Regions from separate parts of the Paenibacillus sp. FSL R10-2788 genome, predicted to be linked through region 3. Evidence: riboswitches for the same ligand, from Rfam matches in the RefSeq annotation. Region 3 holds a riboswitch; each other region holds the start of a gene.
What was found. Region 3 has a riboswitch for thiamine pyrophosphate ahead of NSQ50_RS09230 (thiamine phosphate synthase). Riboswitches for the same ligand answer to the same signal wherever they lie in the genome.
Positions count from the first base shown of each region.

Region 1: it holds a riboswitch for thiamine pyrophosphate, as region 3 does, so the genes downstream of both, NSQ50_RS02110 (ABC transporter substrate-binding protein) here and NSQ50_RS09230 (thiamine phosphate synthase) in region 3, are expected to answer to the same signal.
Region 2: it holds a riboswitch for thiamine pyrophosphate, as region 3 does, so the genes downstream of both, NSQ50_RS12775 (ABC transporter ATP-binding protein) here and NSQ50_RS09230 (thiamine phosphate synthase) in region 3, are expected to answer to the same signal.

Region 1 is NZ_JBBOQA010000001.1:470,032-473,310, forward strand. It holds gene NSQ50_RS02110 (ABC transporter substrate-binding protein) at 511-1,560, opposite strand; TPP riboswitch at 1,722-1,832, opposite strand; gene NSQ50_RS02115 (hypothetical protein) at 1,991-3,279, opposite strand, start outside.
Region 2 is NZ_JBBOQA010000001.1:2,910,356-2,913,634, forward strand. It holds gene NSQ50_RS12770 (ABC transporter permease) at 1-582, opposite strand, end outside; gene NSQ50_RS12775 (ABC transporter ATP-binding protein) at 563-1,258, opposite strand; TPP riboswitch at 1,457-1,560, opposite strand; gene NSQ50_RS12780 (amino acid ABC transporter substrate-binding protein) at 1,783-2,619, shown strand; gene NSQ50_RS12785 (amino acid ABC transporter permease) at 2,673-3,279, shown strand, end outside.
Region 3 is NZ_JBBOQA010000001.1:2,134,677-2,137,955, forward strand. It holds gene NSQ50_RS09220 (GDSL-type esterase/lipase family protein) at 1-372, shown strand, start outside; gene NSQ50_RS09225 (SDR family oxidoreductase) at 609-1,481, shown strand; TPP riboswitch at 1,569-1,670, shown strand; gene NSQ50_RS09230 (thiamine phosphate synthase) at 1,786-2,391, shown strand; gene thiS (sulfur carrier protein ThiS) at 2,430-2,633, shown strand; gene NSQ50_RS09240 (thiazole synthase) at 2,689-3,279, shown strand, end outside.

The sequences.
Region 1 (3,279 bases), 1.7 Mb from region 3:
AAGTAATTCAGGAAGCAAACTCGACGTCGAATCTTGAACGAACTTGGGAAGTCCGGTACTCACGTAGCACATCACTACGCTCCGTTCCTCCTTCCTCAAGTAACGTCCAACCTTCTTGGTTCTGAAAGCCGTCTTTTTGAACTCTTAAATTATAAGGTAAGTTCAAAAAGCCAACTTTGATAACGAAGTAACTCAGGAAGCAAACTCGACATCGAATCTTGAACGAACTTGGGAAGTCCGGTACTCACGTAGCACATCACTACGCTCCGTTCCTCCTTCCTCAAGTAACGTCCAACCTTCTTGGTTCTGAAAGCCGACTTTTTGAGCTCTTAAATTATAAGGTGAGTTCAAAAAGCCAACTTTGATAATGAAGTAATTCAGGAAGCAAACTCGACGTCGAATCTTGAACGAACTTGGGAAGTCCGGTACTCACGTAGCACATCACTACGCTCCGTTCCGTTCCTCCTTCCTCAAGTGACGTCCAACCTTCTTGGTTCTGAAGTCCGCTCTCTACTCCGCCGGTAAAAAATCATTACTGAATGCACTAGCAGCATCCAGCGGTTTATCCAGCAACTTCAGATCATACATCCAGTCGCCGTAATTTTGCCAGACCTCGGTTTTTTGCTCGCCCCAGCGGGCAGCATCGTCCTTGTATTTTGGGCTAAGCCATTTTTGGCTAGCTAGGACAAGGTCGGCGTCCAGGTCAGGAACGGCCTTCGATAACATACCGGCAGCCTCTTCCGGATGATCAATAGCATATTGATAACCTTTTGATGTGGCTTTCATGAAGGCCTTCACCAGCTCAGGATGATCTGCAATTTGCTTCTCACTCGTCGTCAGCACAGGCGTGTAATAATCGAGCTGTGGCGCATAATCCTTTAAGTACAGCATATCCAATGGCTGGCCACGCAACTCAGCCTCAACTCCAGTCCAAGCGTAGAAAATCCAGGCGAAATCAATGTCACGTTTGACGGCGGTAAAATAATCAGCTTCACCGATACTGATCAGCTTCACCTTTTTCACATCGCCACCTTCAGGATCCATGATGGCCTTCATGGCTGCTTCTTCGGCCGGTGAGCCCCAGCCTCCGTAGGTTTTACCTTCGAAATCCTTTGGTGATTTAATATTGCGATCTACTGGAGCGGCGAATCCCGATGTATTATGCTGAATAATAGCTGCTATCGAGACAAGGGGTACGCCTTGTAGACGGGCTAGCGTTAATCCTTCTTGGGCGCTGATGCCAAATGCGGCTTCGCCAGAAGTAACCATAGTATCAGAACCCGCTGCGCCTGGTTGAACGATTTCGACGTCCAGACCTTCTTCAGCGTAGTAACCAAGATCCTTAGCTACGTATAGACCGGTATGATTCGTGTTCGGTGTCCAGTCGAGTGCGACTTTAACTTTGGTGAGCTCTTTTGGAGCATCCGTGCCAGCCGCTGCAGTTGGATCAGTAGCATTTGCTTTGTTTCCGGCTGTATTCCCATTGTTGCTGCCGCATCCGGCAATGGCAAGAATGAGTACACAGGTGAGGCACAACGTAAGTGCTTTTTTGAGGTGCATGTCTTCTTCTCTCCTTTAAGGTTACAAGAATCCCGTCTTCACAACATGAACCGTAAAGTGTAGTATGTACGTTTTTCTACATCTTTTAGTGATCTTACAAAAAAAGCGCCCCGAGTGATCGGGACGCTGGCTTGGCGCAAGGTTAGTCAAGGTCACAGGGACCAGAACCAATTGGCGATTCCTACGCTGGCATTATCCAGATCAGGTATAAGGGTCAGTATCTTGTGGGATACAATCTCAGCCGGCCAATTCCAGCACCCCTGGTTCTATGAAGTTAACGGGTATTTCTATGTGCAATATAAGTAAGTATAAGTTTTGTACCCATACTTTATATCTTATATTTCTCGCATACGGTGTATTATAGACGGCTGTACTCGGAATGTCTAGTAGTGCACTCCTGAATTTTTCCAATCCAGTAGTTTCTTTTTTGCTAGTCTAGATCTTTATATTTCTTGCGGTGACGCCGTTTAAGCTCACTAACCAGCGCCCCTAGCGTGAGGACAACGCTGATCAGAATCCCGCTCATGATCACGAAGAGGGCAAGAAATTCAAAGGGGGAATAACCAATCATTTTACTCCATTGGATTTTTCCATCCAGATCGTCAATGACCTGATTCATGCCGTAAATCCCGCTTACTACCGTAAATACAGTGAGAATCATCAGCAGATTATCCCGTCGCTTGGATTGAAACTTATCCTGATACTGAAACAGGTCATTTAAGGTTTCTTTCACTTCCTCGAACAAAGCGTCGTTTCCGTATACTTTACGCAGCTGAAGAAATATCTCCCGGCCCTGCGACTGGGAAATCAACTCCAAGAAGTAGAACTTTGCCGAGAACTTATTAATGGAGTAGATTAGATTGTCTATTTCCTCATAATCATGATTAATCCGAAGTCGGGAGTGCATGTTGGCAAGCTTTAGCAGAACGATTTTGTGGAAAATATTGAGTAAAAATCCGTAATAATATTGCCCGTACATCTGGTTGGCTAGACTAACAGCAATTTCCTGTTCAGCGCGGGTCATGCAGCAAAAGGTCTGCTCATTCATCATATAATACGTGTCTGGGCCCCAGCGATTATAGGAATGCTCATGACAATAGTTTGCAATATACGCTGGATCGCTTGCACTGGCATAGGGCTTTCCGTTCAGATCAATTCCATCAAGCTGTGAGGCGCGATAGCGTAGATTTACACTAATCTCATCAGAACTTTCTTCATTCTGAAAGCCGTAAAAAGCTTGTACCTGCATTCTTTCATCTACGAAAAAAGGAAGGGTCTCAAAATAAGCCCCATTGATATCCGATTGATCCAGATATGGCTCCAGTCCATCCACCAAATTTCGGAAGACAAAATCCTCTACCATCTCATAGGTCTGTTCCCCGCAATGAATATAAGTGTAGTCATCCTGTATGAAGGTTTTCTCTAGCGCACGGAAACGATCCGCGAATTCTAGGGCAATACTAAAGGGAATCGAATCCCCCTCCAGCTGGACACGTATCGTCACGAATCCAAGCTGAAAGGGACATATGAATATATCCGTCGAGAGAATTTTGAAAAATATAGATTGCTGCGGAATCTCCAGAATGCAGTCGAGATTATTTACTCTGGAAAAACGGCGAAACGAGTCGGCATCCTTCCTGCGCGGAAAAAGGACGTGTGCGGCAAACGGTAAATAGGTGCGCTCCATTCGTTCATGGGAAACACAGTAACCTTCTCCAT
Region 2 (3,279 bases), 780 kb from region 3:
GACGCAGTATACAATGGACAGCTTTAAGCCAGAGAAAAAAGCAGGCAACGCCAGTGGAATTTGGGTTTTGACAAGCAGCTGCCAGCGGTTTGCACCAAATGTTAATAATAAGTCCTTGTAAGTCTGGCCACTTGTACGAAGTCCATCATATGTACTCACTACGACTGGAAAAAAAGCCGTCAAAAACACCACAGCCACTTTGCTCCACAGCGAATATCCGAACCACATAATAAAAATGGGGGATAGCGCAATTAATGGGATCGTCTGGCTAATGATAAGAAAGGGATAGATGGCCTTTTCTATGGGGCGATACAGGAACATTCCAGTGCCCAGCAATACACCACAAATAACAGAAAGGACAAAACCCACCAGTATCTCCTGTAACGTTGCCAATAAATGCTGTCCGAATAATAATTGCCTGTGCTCGATCAATGCGAAGCCAATAGATGAAGGTGCAGGGAGAATAAAGGCTGGAATCATGTGAAGGCGAACAGCTGACTCCCAGATTACAAGAATGAGCAGTACCAGAAGAACGAAGGGACCATAATTGTCTAGATGTTTTTTAAAAGGTAAAGGTTGCATGCAATCTTCGCTCCAACTCTTCCCGTAGTGCTATAAACCGGGGTTCATAGTTCATCTTATAATGTCTTGGCCTTGGTAGATCCACAACGATCTCCTGTAATTCGCTGTGCGCACCGCCAGATAATAAATAAATCCGGTCACTGAGCAATAGTGCTTCTTCCAGATCATGAGTGATGAGCATAATCGTCTGATTCAATTCACCCCATAACTCCAACAGCCAACGGTGTATCTCGCGTTTGGTCATGGCATCGAGAGCGCCAAAGGGCTCATCCAGCAGCATAAGACCACTTCCGCCTCCAGCCACTAAGGTGCGCAGAAATGCGACTCGCTGTTTCATTCCACCCGAAAGTTCATGGGGATAAGCGTTCTCTACATCTGCTAAGCCGAAGCGGGTCAACATTTCCCGAATCTGAGTGATCGTTTCTTGTTTATTGAATCTGGGCTTGATCTCCCAAGGCAAAAGGCAGTTGTCGAGCACTGTCCTCCAAGGCAGCAATAAATCCTGCTGAGGCATATAAGCGATCTGGCCTAAACGACTAGCGGTTGACGGGTGCGTAGAGAGTTTTATTTTTCCGTGAGTAGGTTCGAGTAAACCGGCAATCGTTTTGAAAAATGTACTTTTCCCGCATCCGCTAGCACCTACTACGGAGACGAATTCCCCTTGCCTGATATCCATGGATAGATCTGCGAATACAGGGGGTTGCTCAGATTCCGGAAAAGAGTAGGTTAGGCCTTGAATAGATAAAATGGTCGTGATGATCTAACCTCCTAAAATTTTTGTGGAGCGCCTAAACAAATAAAGACCCATCCATTTCCAGAGGAAATGAATGGGTCAAAAAGTTCATTCTGCATAATAACACTTAACATGCTTGATGAAAATTCTGCTCCACTTCCCTCCGCTGGTATGATCCAGATCAGGTTCCAAGGGTCCGGAGCTTGAAGCTCCGTCTCAGTCGGCCGACTCCCCTAGTGAAATAACAGGTCCATATTAATTTGTTAATAAATATACCATATCTTTCTGAGAAGTAAAGAGAGAAAGAAGTGAAGGATTAATCCAAGATTGGGTAAGATATAGGTAGGAATCTAGTTAATATTATAATTCCGATGTATATAATCGGAAAAAAGTATTGACGATCATGTGATGGCAGTGTACTATTCAATTTACCGGAAAAAAACCGGATAGAGAGAGGGGATTTAATAATGAAAAAATGGAGTTTAACTATTATATTGGCGTTAACCGTGGTCCTTGTAGCGGCTTGCGGCAATAATTCGAATACCAATACGGCTGCTGAACCAACAGCTGGAACGAATGGTGGAACAGCATCTTCAGCGCAAAACAGTTTGGAGGCTGTGAAGGCCAGCGGCAAATTGCGGATAGGTACAGAAGGGACTTATGCACCTTTTACTTATCATGACACTGCGGGGAAATTGACTGGTTTTGACGTGGAAATTGCTGAAGAAGTAGCCAAACGTTTAGGTGTCAAAGCTGAATTTTTTGAAACTCAGTGGGATGGTATTTTTGCTGGGATGGATGCGAAACGGTTTGATGTCATTTTCAATGAAGTTTCCATTAACGAAGATCGCAAAGTGAAATATGATTTCTCTGAACCCTATATCGTATCCAAAGCAGTATTGATCGTGAGCGAAGACAATGAGGATATTAAGACCTTTGCCGATCTTAAAGGTAAAAAAGCCGGACAATCCCTGACAAGTAATTTATCCGATATCGCTCGTGAGAACGGTGCTGAAATCGTAGCTACAGATGGTTTCAATCAAGCGATGGACCTGCTGACTTCGGGACGTATTGATGCAACTGTGAATGATGGCTTGTCTTATCTGGATCTAAAAAAACAAAAACCAGATGCAAAAATTAAAGTGGTTGATGAGATTCCTGAAGGATCACAAAGTGCCGCGGTATTCCTGAAAGGTAATGATGAGCTGGTGAAAGCGGTCAGTGATGCGATTACAGAGATGAAGAGTGATGGAACGTACTTGAAAATTTCCGAGAAATACTTTGGAGCTGACGTTTCAAAATAATACAAGGCTAGCAAGGCTAATTAAGCCTGGAAGCTAAAAAGGATGTCTGAATAATGGATGACCGCAAAATACAAATTTTCTTAGACACACTGCTACCCCTGCTAAAAGCCGGGGTGGCTTTTACCATTCCGTTGGCGCTACTTTCCTTTGTGCTTGGATTGATTTTGGCGATCCTAACCGCGCTGGCACGTCTTTCTCCGTGGGTAATTCCGAAGCTAATCGCCCGTTTTTATGTGTGGGTTATTCGAGGAACCCCATTGTTAGTGCAGCTATTTATTATATTTTATGGTTTGCCGGCTGTTGGTATTGTACTCGACCCCTTCATTGCCGCCACCATTGGATTTACTCTTAGCGTAGGGGCTTATTCATCGGAAATCGTACGCGCTGCTATCCTGTCGATACATAAAGGCCAATGGGAAGCTGCCTTCTCAGTCGGGATGACTCGTGGGCAGGCTCTGCGCCGCGTAATTCTGCCACAAGCTGCGCGCGTTTCTGTACCGCCGTTATCCAATTCCTTTATTAGCTTGGTTAAAGATACTTCGCTTGCAGCGATCATCACCTATACGGAGATGTTTAGAACCGCACAGCAGGTAGCCTCTACCACTTATGAGCCTCTGCTGGTATACTCCGAAGCAGGATTGTTTTATTTAGTGTTCTGTT
Region 3 (3,279 bases):
CAAGTAAAGTTTGCTAATAAACCTAAGTACATGACTGATTATAACGGCACAGCAGTAGTGCCAGGAGATCCTGGTTATGATTTCAATCTGGATCCAGGAGCTAGAGGAGCGATGTACTATCCACTTGTATCCTGGCAGCAGCTGGTTGATACAGCGGACATTTCTCCCTTTTTAATTTCAAAAGTGAAAAGTGCTTATGAATTAGGGCTTATTAGATCTGAAGTGGGGATTGCTAGAGGTCAAATGGTCAATGGGACAGAACTAGAACCTAAAGCCATAGTGACCCGGGAGAAAGCAGCTAAGGCTCTTTATTTTATGTGGGTACTGGAACATGAAGTGAATGCAGAAAATCATGTTTCTTCTTTGAAATAGTTAGGGTGAACAATTCAAGGCACAGCAGCGGTGCTGTGCCTTTTTGTATGCAGTGAAGTCCTCTCCACTTACAGCAGTTTACATCCACGGTTGTTTATTTCTACTTGCATTGTGGTAAGTAAGATTCGTAAAGCGATTTAAGAAAATGACAAACCCAGCGTATAAACGTGCATTGTTGTGCCATCCTAAGATGATCAGTTAACTATCAATTTGCTTAACGAGAGGAGATAGGGAAGATGTCAGGCAATAATAAACAAGCTACAAAAACCTTACCCCCACAGGAGCAGCATCATCAGCCAGGGATTGAGAGTGAAATGACGCCGCTGCCCAAATACGAGCCGGCAAATTATAAAGCAGCAGGTAAACTGCAAGACAAGGCGGCGTTGATTACCGGTGGAGACAGCGGAATTGGGCGTGCAGTTGCTGTGCTTTTTGCTAAAGAAGGTGCTGATGTGGTCATTTCATATCTTAATGAACACTCAGATGCAGAGGAAACTAAACGTCAGGTCGAGCAGGAAGGCCGCAAATGTATCCTAATTCCAGGTGATATCGGTGACGAGAAATTCTGTAAGGATCTTATTAAACAGACGGTAGAGGGCTTAGGAAAGCTTGATATTCTCATCAATAACGCGGCGGAGCAACATCCGCAAGCTAAGATCGAGGATATTACTTCCGAGCAGCTAGAGCGTACTTTCCGTACGAATATATTTGCGATGTTCTATTTATCAAAAGCAGCTATGCCTCATTTAAAAGCGGGATCTACAATTATAAATACAACTTCAATTACCGCTTATCGCGGAAGCCCGCAGCTGCTGGACTATTCATCAACTAAAGGAGCTATCCTTAGTTTCACACGATCTTTGTCCACGAATCTGGCGGAGAAGGGCATACGGGTAAACGGTGTAGCACCAGGTCCAATCTGGACACCGCTAATTCCCTCTACCTTTGATGCGAAGCAGGTTAGCGAGTTCGGAGGCACGCAGCCTATGAAACGGCCTGGACAACCAGAGGAGCTGGCGCCAGCTTATGTATATCTAGCCTCTGACGATTCCAGTTATGTGACTGGACAGGTTATTCATGTAAATGGTGGCGAGGTAGTAAACGGTTAGATTAGTACAGCTAATGTGAATAAATGGGTGTATTTCAATAAAAAAATATGTTACTATAAACCACGTTAGTATTTCAAAATTGTATATTTATGTCACTAGGGGTGCCGATTGGCTGAGACGGAATGGATTTCCGGACCCTTTGAACCTGATCTGGTTAAGACCAGCGTAGGGAAGTGGAGAACGAATTTCTGTTGTCGGGCTATTTGTAGTGCCGTCTATATACAGATTCTGACTGCCTTCCTTACGGGGGCAGTTTTTTTGTTTTTTACTGACCTACAGGGAAGTGAGAGAGAGGAGATCGCGAGTGGTACAAGCTGAGATCCATCTAATATCAGACGGCAAGCAGCAGTTGAGACAATTTGTTGAACTGGCTGTCACGGTGCAGACATGGGTCGATTATATTCACTTAAGAGAGAAGCAATGTCCAGCACGCGAACTGCTCTCTGCGGCACAGGAGCTGTTGGCTGCCGGTATACCCGCTACCAAACTGATAATCAATGACCGGATCGATGTAGCATTGGCAGCTGGTGCCGCGGGTGTTCAGTTGGCTGGGCACAGTCTGAGCCCGGTTACAGCCCGGCGAATTGCACCTCAGCTTTGGCTGGGGAGATCGGTTCATTCTCCGGAAGAAGCGGCGAATGCTTCAGAGCAGGGAGCTGATTATTGCTTGTTTGGTCATGTATTTCCCTCGGATAGCAAGTTAGGGCTGCCCGCACGTGGGCTAGAGCTGCTTGCAGAAACGGTGAAGACCAGTTCTATTCCTGTAATTGCGATTGGCGGAATTAGCCCCGCTAATGCGGCGCAGATCGTCAGGAAAGGTGCGGCAGGAGTTGCTGTGATGTCCGGTATTTGCGGAGCGGATGATCCTTATGAGGCCGCCAAAGCTATTCATAAGGCGGTTCATTCATAGCCTGGAGGTAACAGCATGGGCGAAGGGGGTGATTCAGAATGAAGCTGTTGATTAACGGGAAATCCGCAGAGTGTTCTGGTGGTATTCAAACTATAGCTGATTTGATCAGTCTTCCTGAGTGGTCGGGTCGTCTGATGATCATTGAGCTGAATGGAGAAATTGTCAGTAAGGAGAATTATGAAAGTACTGCTCTGAGCGAGGATGATCGTTTGGAACTGGTGCACTTTGTTGGTGGGGGTTGAGATGGAGCGGTATAGAATTTTGAGAAATTTATAAGAACCAAAGGGAGGTAATTTCATGCATGACCCGTTACATATTGGCGGCATCGAATTAACCAGTAGATTATTTATCGGAACCGGAAAATATAGCCGGAATACGCTGATTCCCGAAGTGATTGCTAGCTCTGGTTCTCAGGTAATTACTGTAGCGCTTCGCCGAGTGGACCCGCAAGGTGGAGCAGAAAATATCATGAACCACATTCCCGGCCATATGACTCTTCTGCCTAATACCTCAGGAGCGCGCACAGCGGAAGAGGCAGTCCGTATTGCGAGATTAGCAAGAGCTGCGGGACTGGGGAACTGGGTCAAGATCGAAGTGATCAATGATCAGAAATACCTGCTTCCAGATAATCTGGAGACCATACGAGCTACAGAGATTTTAGCAGCGGAGGGTTTTGTAGTATTGCCTTATATGAGTCCGGACCTTTCGGCTGCTTTACGTCTGAGAGATGCCGGTGCTGCTGCTGTGATGCCGCTTGGTGCGCCGATCGGGACGAATCGCGGCCTGCGCACCAAGGAGCTTGTGCGTATTCTTATTGAAGAAGTGAATTTGCCGATTATTGTAGATGCCGGGATTGGCAAACCGTCGGAAGCGGCGGAAGCAATGGAG